2 regions of the Clostridium chromiireducens genome follow, and region 2 is predicted to be linked to the other one. Evidence: riboswitches for the same ligand, from Rfam matches in the RefSeq annotation. Region 2 holds a riboswitch; the other holds the start of a gene.
What was found. A riboswitch is a leader RNA that binds a small molecule or an ion and turns the genes downstream of it on or off. The one in region 2 is predicted to bind glycine.

Region 1: another riboswitch for glycine. It lies ahead of D2A34_RS06665 (amino acid permease); the one in region 2 lies ahead of D2A34_RS17315 (alanine/glycine:cation symporter family protein).

What each region holds. Positions count from the first base shown of each region.
Region 1 is NZ_QXDJ01000002.1:296,632-299,853, forward strand. It holds gene D2A34_RS06650 (hypothetical protein) at 1-184, shown strand, start outside; gene D2A34_RS06655 (hypothetical protein) at 165-689, shown strand; gene D2A34_RS06660 (LiaI-LiaF-like domain-containing protein) at 682-987, shown strand; glycine riboswitch at 1,213-1,284, shown strand; glycine riboswitch at 1,362-1,460, shown strand; gene D2A34_RS06665 (amino acid permease) at 1,627-3,021, shown strand.
Region 2 is NZ_QXDJ01000004.1:307,450-310,671, reverse strand. It holds gene D2A34_RS17320 (TrkH family potassium uptake protein) at 1-1,182, opposite strand, end outside; glycine riboswitch at 1,595-1,699, shown strand; glycine riboswitch at 1,703-1,844, shown strand; gene D2A34_RS17315 (alanine/glycine:cation symporter family protein) at 1,919-3,222, shown strand, end outside.

The sequences.
Region 1 (3,222 bases), on a different contig from region 2:
TGCAGCTAGTATAGCATTAATGATGGTATTTTCAAATGGATTAAACTCTCTGGCTAATTCAAAAGTGAATTATGTGAAACCGCCAGATTTAAGTGTTTTGAATTCAGTTAATGCAAATCTCAATAACTTTTCAGAAAAAATAATCAAATTGGAGGTTTTTATTAATGATAAAGAAAAAAAGTAAATTTTTAACCTTTGTTCTTTCAATGCTGCCTGGTGCAGGACATATGTATATGGGATTTATGAAGACAGGTGTATCTTTCATGTCCGTATTTTTCTTTCTGATATTTCTTTCTTCTTGGCTTGATACAGGGCCATTATTGTTTATAGCGCCACTTATTTGGTTTTACTCGTTTTTTGATTGTACAAATAGAATGGGTCTAGATGACGATAAGCTATTACTTTTAGAAGATAGATATTTATTTTCTATTGATAAGTTAGTAATACTAGATAAAGATATATTCGCAAAACACAGACTAATATCAGGAGTAGTACTATTGTTTCTAGGAATATATTTGTTATCGGAAAACATAATGGATTTTTTACGACCTTTAATTCCACATGAATTTTATAATATCATTCATAATATTATGAGGCAATCTCCTCAATTGATTATAGGAATAGCAATTATTGCAATTGGTATAAGGCTTATCAAAGGGAAGAAAATGGAGAGTGAAATTGATGCGTAAAGGACGTAGAGTAGGCACATTAACATCAGGAATTGTTTTGATTATTTTTGGGATAATGTTTTTACTTAGAATGATTACTAATAATATTAATGTTCTTTTCATCGCATCACTGTGGCCTATTATTCTGGTAAGTGTAGGAATAGAAATTATCGTAGCCTACATGATAAATAGTGAAGAAAAAATGCAATATGATTTTAGTGCGATAATATTAGTTATCATTTTAGTGTTCTTTGCTATGGGCATGGGAGGAGCAGAATTTGTAATTGCTCATTTATCACAGTTTAGAGAAATAATTTAATCCAAATTGGTGGATTTCACCATAAAACCCACGACAAGTGTCGTGGGTTTTTATTAGGAATTTTAGAAGAACATAATGTTCATTTCTTATATAAAAATTTGCTGATTATGATAAGATTATTATCTATTTTTGATTAGAATGAAAAAAATATTGCAATTTTATTAAAAATGTATTAAGATAAAACGGTAAATTTTAATAATTTATATATAAAATTTAAAAGTTCAGATGAAGATAGCGGGAGAGAAACGACTATGGTCGTTCACCGAAGAAGTAAATCTTTCAGGTACCTATTTTAAGGTACATTCAAGAAAATAATATACCAGCATGTTTGCATATTATTTTCTTTTATGTCCTAAGTAGAGATGACCGTTATTGGATGAACCCTTGGAGAGACTCGAAATAGAGCACCGAAGGAGAAAGTTATGCGAAAGTTGCATAGCGAAACTCTCAGGTAAAAGGACAGGGGACAGATAACATATCTTACAAAAGTAATACATTGTAAATTACTTTATTGGTAATGCAGTGTCGATTACTTCATTTAGATCTTATCTATTCCCATTTGTATCTCCGATCAAAAAATACTTATATAGAAAAAGGCGATTTTAAGTACAAGCCTTTTTACTAAGATGGAGGGATAAAATGGATCATTTAAAATCAGAAAATCAAAATTTATCAAGAGGACTAAAAAATCGTCATGTCCAATTACTCGCAATTGGAGGCGCAATCGGTACTGGATTATTCCTTGGTTCGGGAAGATCTATTCACTTGGCAGGACCATCTATATTATTTGCGTATATGATAACAGGAATAATTTGTTTTTTTATTATGCGTGCCCTTGGGGAATTATTACTTTCTAATTTAAACTATCACTCATTTGTAGACTTTGTATATGATTATTTAGGAGAAAGAGCAGCGTTTATTACTGGATGGACCTACTGGTTCTGCTGGATCTCACTTGCGATGGCGGATGTGACGGCTGCGGGACTTTACATACAATACTGGTTCCCGAATATAGCTAATTGGGTTCCGAGTCTTATAATCCTTGTAATTTTATTGATTATGAACCTTACTGCAGTAAAGTTATTTGGTGAAATGGAGTTCTGGTTTGCCTTAATTAAAGTTGTTGCAATTTTAGCACTAATTATAATCGGTACATTTATGGTTATTAAAGGATTTTCTACAGATGCTGGTGCAGCTAGCTTTACAAATCTTTGGAGTCATGGTGGAATGTTCCCAAAAGGTGCAACTGGATTTATTCTTTCATTCCAAATGGTTGTATTTGCTTTTACTGGAATCGAATTAGTAGGACTTACAGCTGGTGAAACTGAAGATCCAGAACGTGTTATTCCAAAGGCTATTAATAATATTCCAATTAGAATCATTATTTTCTATGTAGGAGCTCTTTTTATTATCATGAGCATATACCCATGGACTTCAATTAATCCAGATAAAAGTCCATTTGTACAAGTGTTTTCGGCAGTAGGAATTGCAGCAGCAGCAAGTATTGTAAATTTTGTTGTATTAACATCAGCGGCTTCTGCATGTAACAGTGGCATATTTAGTACAAGTCGTATGGTTTACTCTCTTGCAAAAGAAGGAAATGCACCTGAGTCAATGAATAAATTAACTTCTAATCAAATACCTGCTAATGCTACAATGTTCTCAGCGATTGTTATCTTGATTTCAGTCATTTTGAATTATATTATGCCAGAAGGAGTATTTGTTTTAATCACAAGTATATCAACATTTTGTTTTATCTTCATTTGGGCAATTATAGTTATTTGCCATTTGAAATATCGCAAAACTAATCCTGAACTTGCTGCGAAGAACAAATTTAAAATGCCGCTTTACCCAATTATGAACTATATAATTCTAGCATTTTTAGCTTTTGTTATAATTACATTAGCATTTAATAATGAAACTCGTGTAGCTTTATTTGTAACACCTATATGGTTTATAATGCTTGCAGTGATATATAAAATGCTTAAATCAAAAGCGAAAAGTAGAGAAGTTTTAAAGAGAAATCTAGTATAGTTTAACAATAAAAATAAAAAAAGATGTTTAAAAAACGCGATTGTATATATGAGGCTGGCAGAGCTTCTTGTAGACAGTCGTGTTTTTTATTTTCGTGTGGCTAAGATTAATAAAAATGTGAACTTCATAATTTCTTCATAAATTTAGTAAATAGTTCTTTAATTTTGATAACTAAAATTAAAATATACCAAATGAAGGAAA
Region 2 (3,222 bases):
TCCTACAGTTGCAAAAGCTGATGTGGCTTCATAAAGCAGATTTATAAAAAGTTTATCAGGCTCCGTTATAGTTAGAACTATAGTTACTGTTAATACCAATAAGATAGCTATAGAAAATAGAGTAAATGCTTTATATACTGTTTCTTTAGAAAATCTCCTTCCAAAAGCTTCAGTATCTTCTCTTCCTTTAAGCACTGATACTAAACTAAAAGCAAGTACTCCAAATGTAGTTACCTTAAGACCTCCAGCTGTTGATCCAGAGGCTCCACCGATAAACATTAGTATTATTGTCATAAGTTTACCAGCTGTAGTCATACCATCAGTTGAGATACTATTAAATCCAGCAGTCCTTGGTGAAACAGAAGCAAAAAAAGCATTAAGTACTTTATCTCTAAAATTCATAGACCCAAGAGTTTCAGGATTTTTATATTCAATGAGTAACATAAAGATAAAACCAAAAGCAATTAAAACAGCTGTTATGTATATTACAATTTTAGAATGAGTAGATAGTCTTTTAGCTTTGCTATAATTAAATATCTCTAGTGAAACAGTAAAGCCAAGTCCTCCAATAATTATTAATGCACTTATGGTTAATAAGACGGTAGAATTACTTGAGTAACTTACTAAACTGGTATAATCTCCAAACAAGTCAAAACCTGCATTACAAAATGCGGAGATTGAATGAAAGATACTATAAAATATTCCAGTTTTTAATCCAAACTGCGGGATGAATTGTGTTGATAGTAATACTGCACCACAAATTTGTATAACTATCGTAAAGCCTAAGACATACTTAACCATTTTAACGAGGCCTTGTATATTAAAGGTATTCATAGATTCTTGAATAATAAGTCTATCTTTAAGGGTTATTTTTTTTCCTAATAAAATAGCTATAAAAATAGTGAAAGACATGAAACCAAGACCACCTGTTTCAATTAAAAGCATTATTACTGTTTTACCAACGTTGCTCCAGTGAGTACCTGTATCTAAAGTGACAAGTCCTGTGACACACACCGCTGAAGTTGATATAAAGAGTGAATCTAAAAAATTTGTACTTTCTCTGTTTGCTGATGAAATTGGTAAGCTAAGCAAAACGGCACCTACCAAAATAACTAATGCGAAGCCCATTGAAAGTACTTGAACAGCATTAAGGCTTGGTTTTTTTACTAAAATATCTGTCATATGCATCTCCTCAAGGTTAATAACCTTATTTAGAATATTAATTATAAAATGCATTTTTCTCTGCTCTTTATAAAAATCTTTGTTATTATTCTACATTTAATAGTATTTTAACAGTTTTCATTTTTATTTCAATGTAATTTTTTACAAGAGAAAGGCATAACAATTTAATATTTATTGCTTTTTTATTAGGTTAAACCATGATATTAAATTATATATTTAAAATAAGAAGGATGATAATTGAAAGGATAGGAAATAGATTAATGTTCGTATTATGTATTTAAATAGATAAATACACATAAAAAACACGAATTAAATTTGAAATAAACGTTTCAAATTCAATAAAAATTTGTAAAAGTTCTTGCGTTAATAAAATAATGCATATATAATTTAATTAAAATAATAGAATGTTCGGATGAAGATAGTGGGAGAGTTATTACTAAATCTATTTTTATTAAAATAGATTTAGTAATACACCGAAGAGGGGAATCTTTCAGGTAATAAGGACCGCTATTGGACGAAACTCTGGAGAGACTCATTTAATTATGAGCACCGAAGGAGCAAGGTAACTATAGTAATTTAATATGGTTTCTAAAGTGAATTATTTTCAGAAACCTTGAAATAAACTATTAAAGTTACTGAAACTCTCAGGTAAAAGGACAGGGGATAGGATTAACCAAAAATAATTTTTGGTTTTATTCTTATTTTCCCGCCTAATAAAAAATAGGGGGATTTTTTTATGTTATTATCAAATTTATTATTATCAACATCAGGAATTAAGGTCTTTTTAGACGCAATTGACAGCATCGTTTGGGGGCCGCCATTATTAGTTCTTTTAATGGGGACAGGAATTTACTTAACAATTCGCCTTAAATTACTTCAAGTATTCAAATTACCGCTTGCATTAAAGTATGTTTTTGGTAAAGATGATGAGGCAAATAATGATGAAGCAGAAGGAGATGTATCAAGCTTTCAGGCATTATGTACGGCATTATCTGCAACTATAGGTACAGGTAATATTGTTGGGGTTGCAACTGCAATTTCAGCTGGTGGACCTGGAGCATTATTTTGGATGTGGCTTGCAGCATTCTTTGGGATGGCAACAAAATATTCAGAAGGCTTACTTGCTATAAAATACAGAGAAGTCGATGAAAATGGCCAAATGTCTGGTGGACCAATGTATTATATTCAAAATGGTTTAGGTCTTAAATGGCTTGCTAAATTATTCGCATTCTTTGGTATTTGTGTTGCACTATTTGGAATAGGAACATTTGGACAAGTTAATTCAATTGCAGCAGCAGCAAAAAGTTATAATGTACCATTAATAGTAACAGCTGTAGTTGTAACAGCATTAGTTGCAGCCATAACACTTGGAGGAATACAAAGAATATCTAAAGTTTCAGAACTTATTGTACCATTCATGGCAGCAGCTTATATACTTGGATCAATTGCAGTTCTAGTATGCAATTATAAAGCCATTCCAGCAGCCATAGGCCTAATTATAACAAGTGCGTTTAATCCTCAATCAGTTCTTGGAGGAACAGCGGGTGTCACAGTTATATTAGCAATGAGAAGTGGGGTAGCAAGAGGAATATTTTCAAATGAATCAGGTCTTGGTAGTGCACCAATTGCAGCAGCAGCAGCAAGGACCAAATCACCAGCAAGACAAGGGTTAATAACAATGACAGGTACTTTTTTCGATACAATAATAGTTTGCACTATGACAGGACTAGTGATAGTACTTACTGGATCTTGGAGCCAAGGAATGAGTGGGGCAGTTTCAGGAGCTGACTTAACTACAGTGGCTTTTCAAGCAGGGCTACCAATTGCAGCGCTTGGAAAATTCATCGTTAATGTTGGATTATTATTTTTCGCATTCACAACAATAATTGGATGGAATTATTATGGTGAAAGATGCACAGAGTATCTTTTTGGTGTTAAAGGAATATTACCTTATAGAATAATATATATAGCATTTGTAGCTATAGGGCCATTCTTACCACTTGAATTAATATTCATAGTTGCTGATATAGTTAATGGATG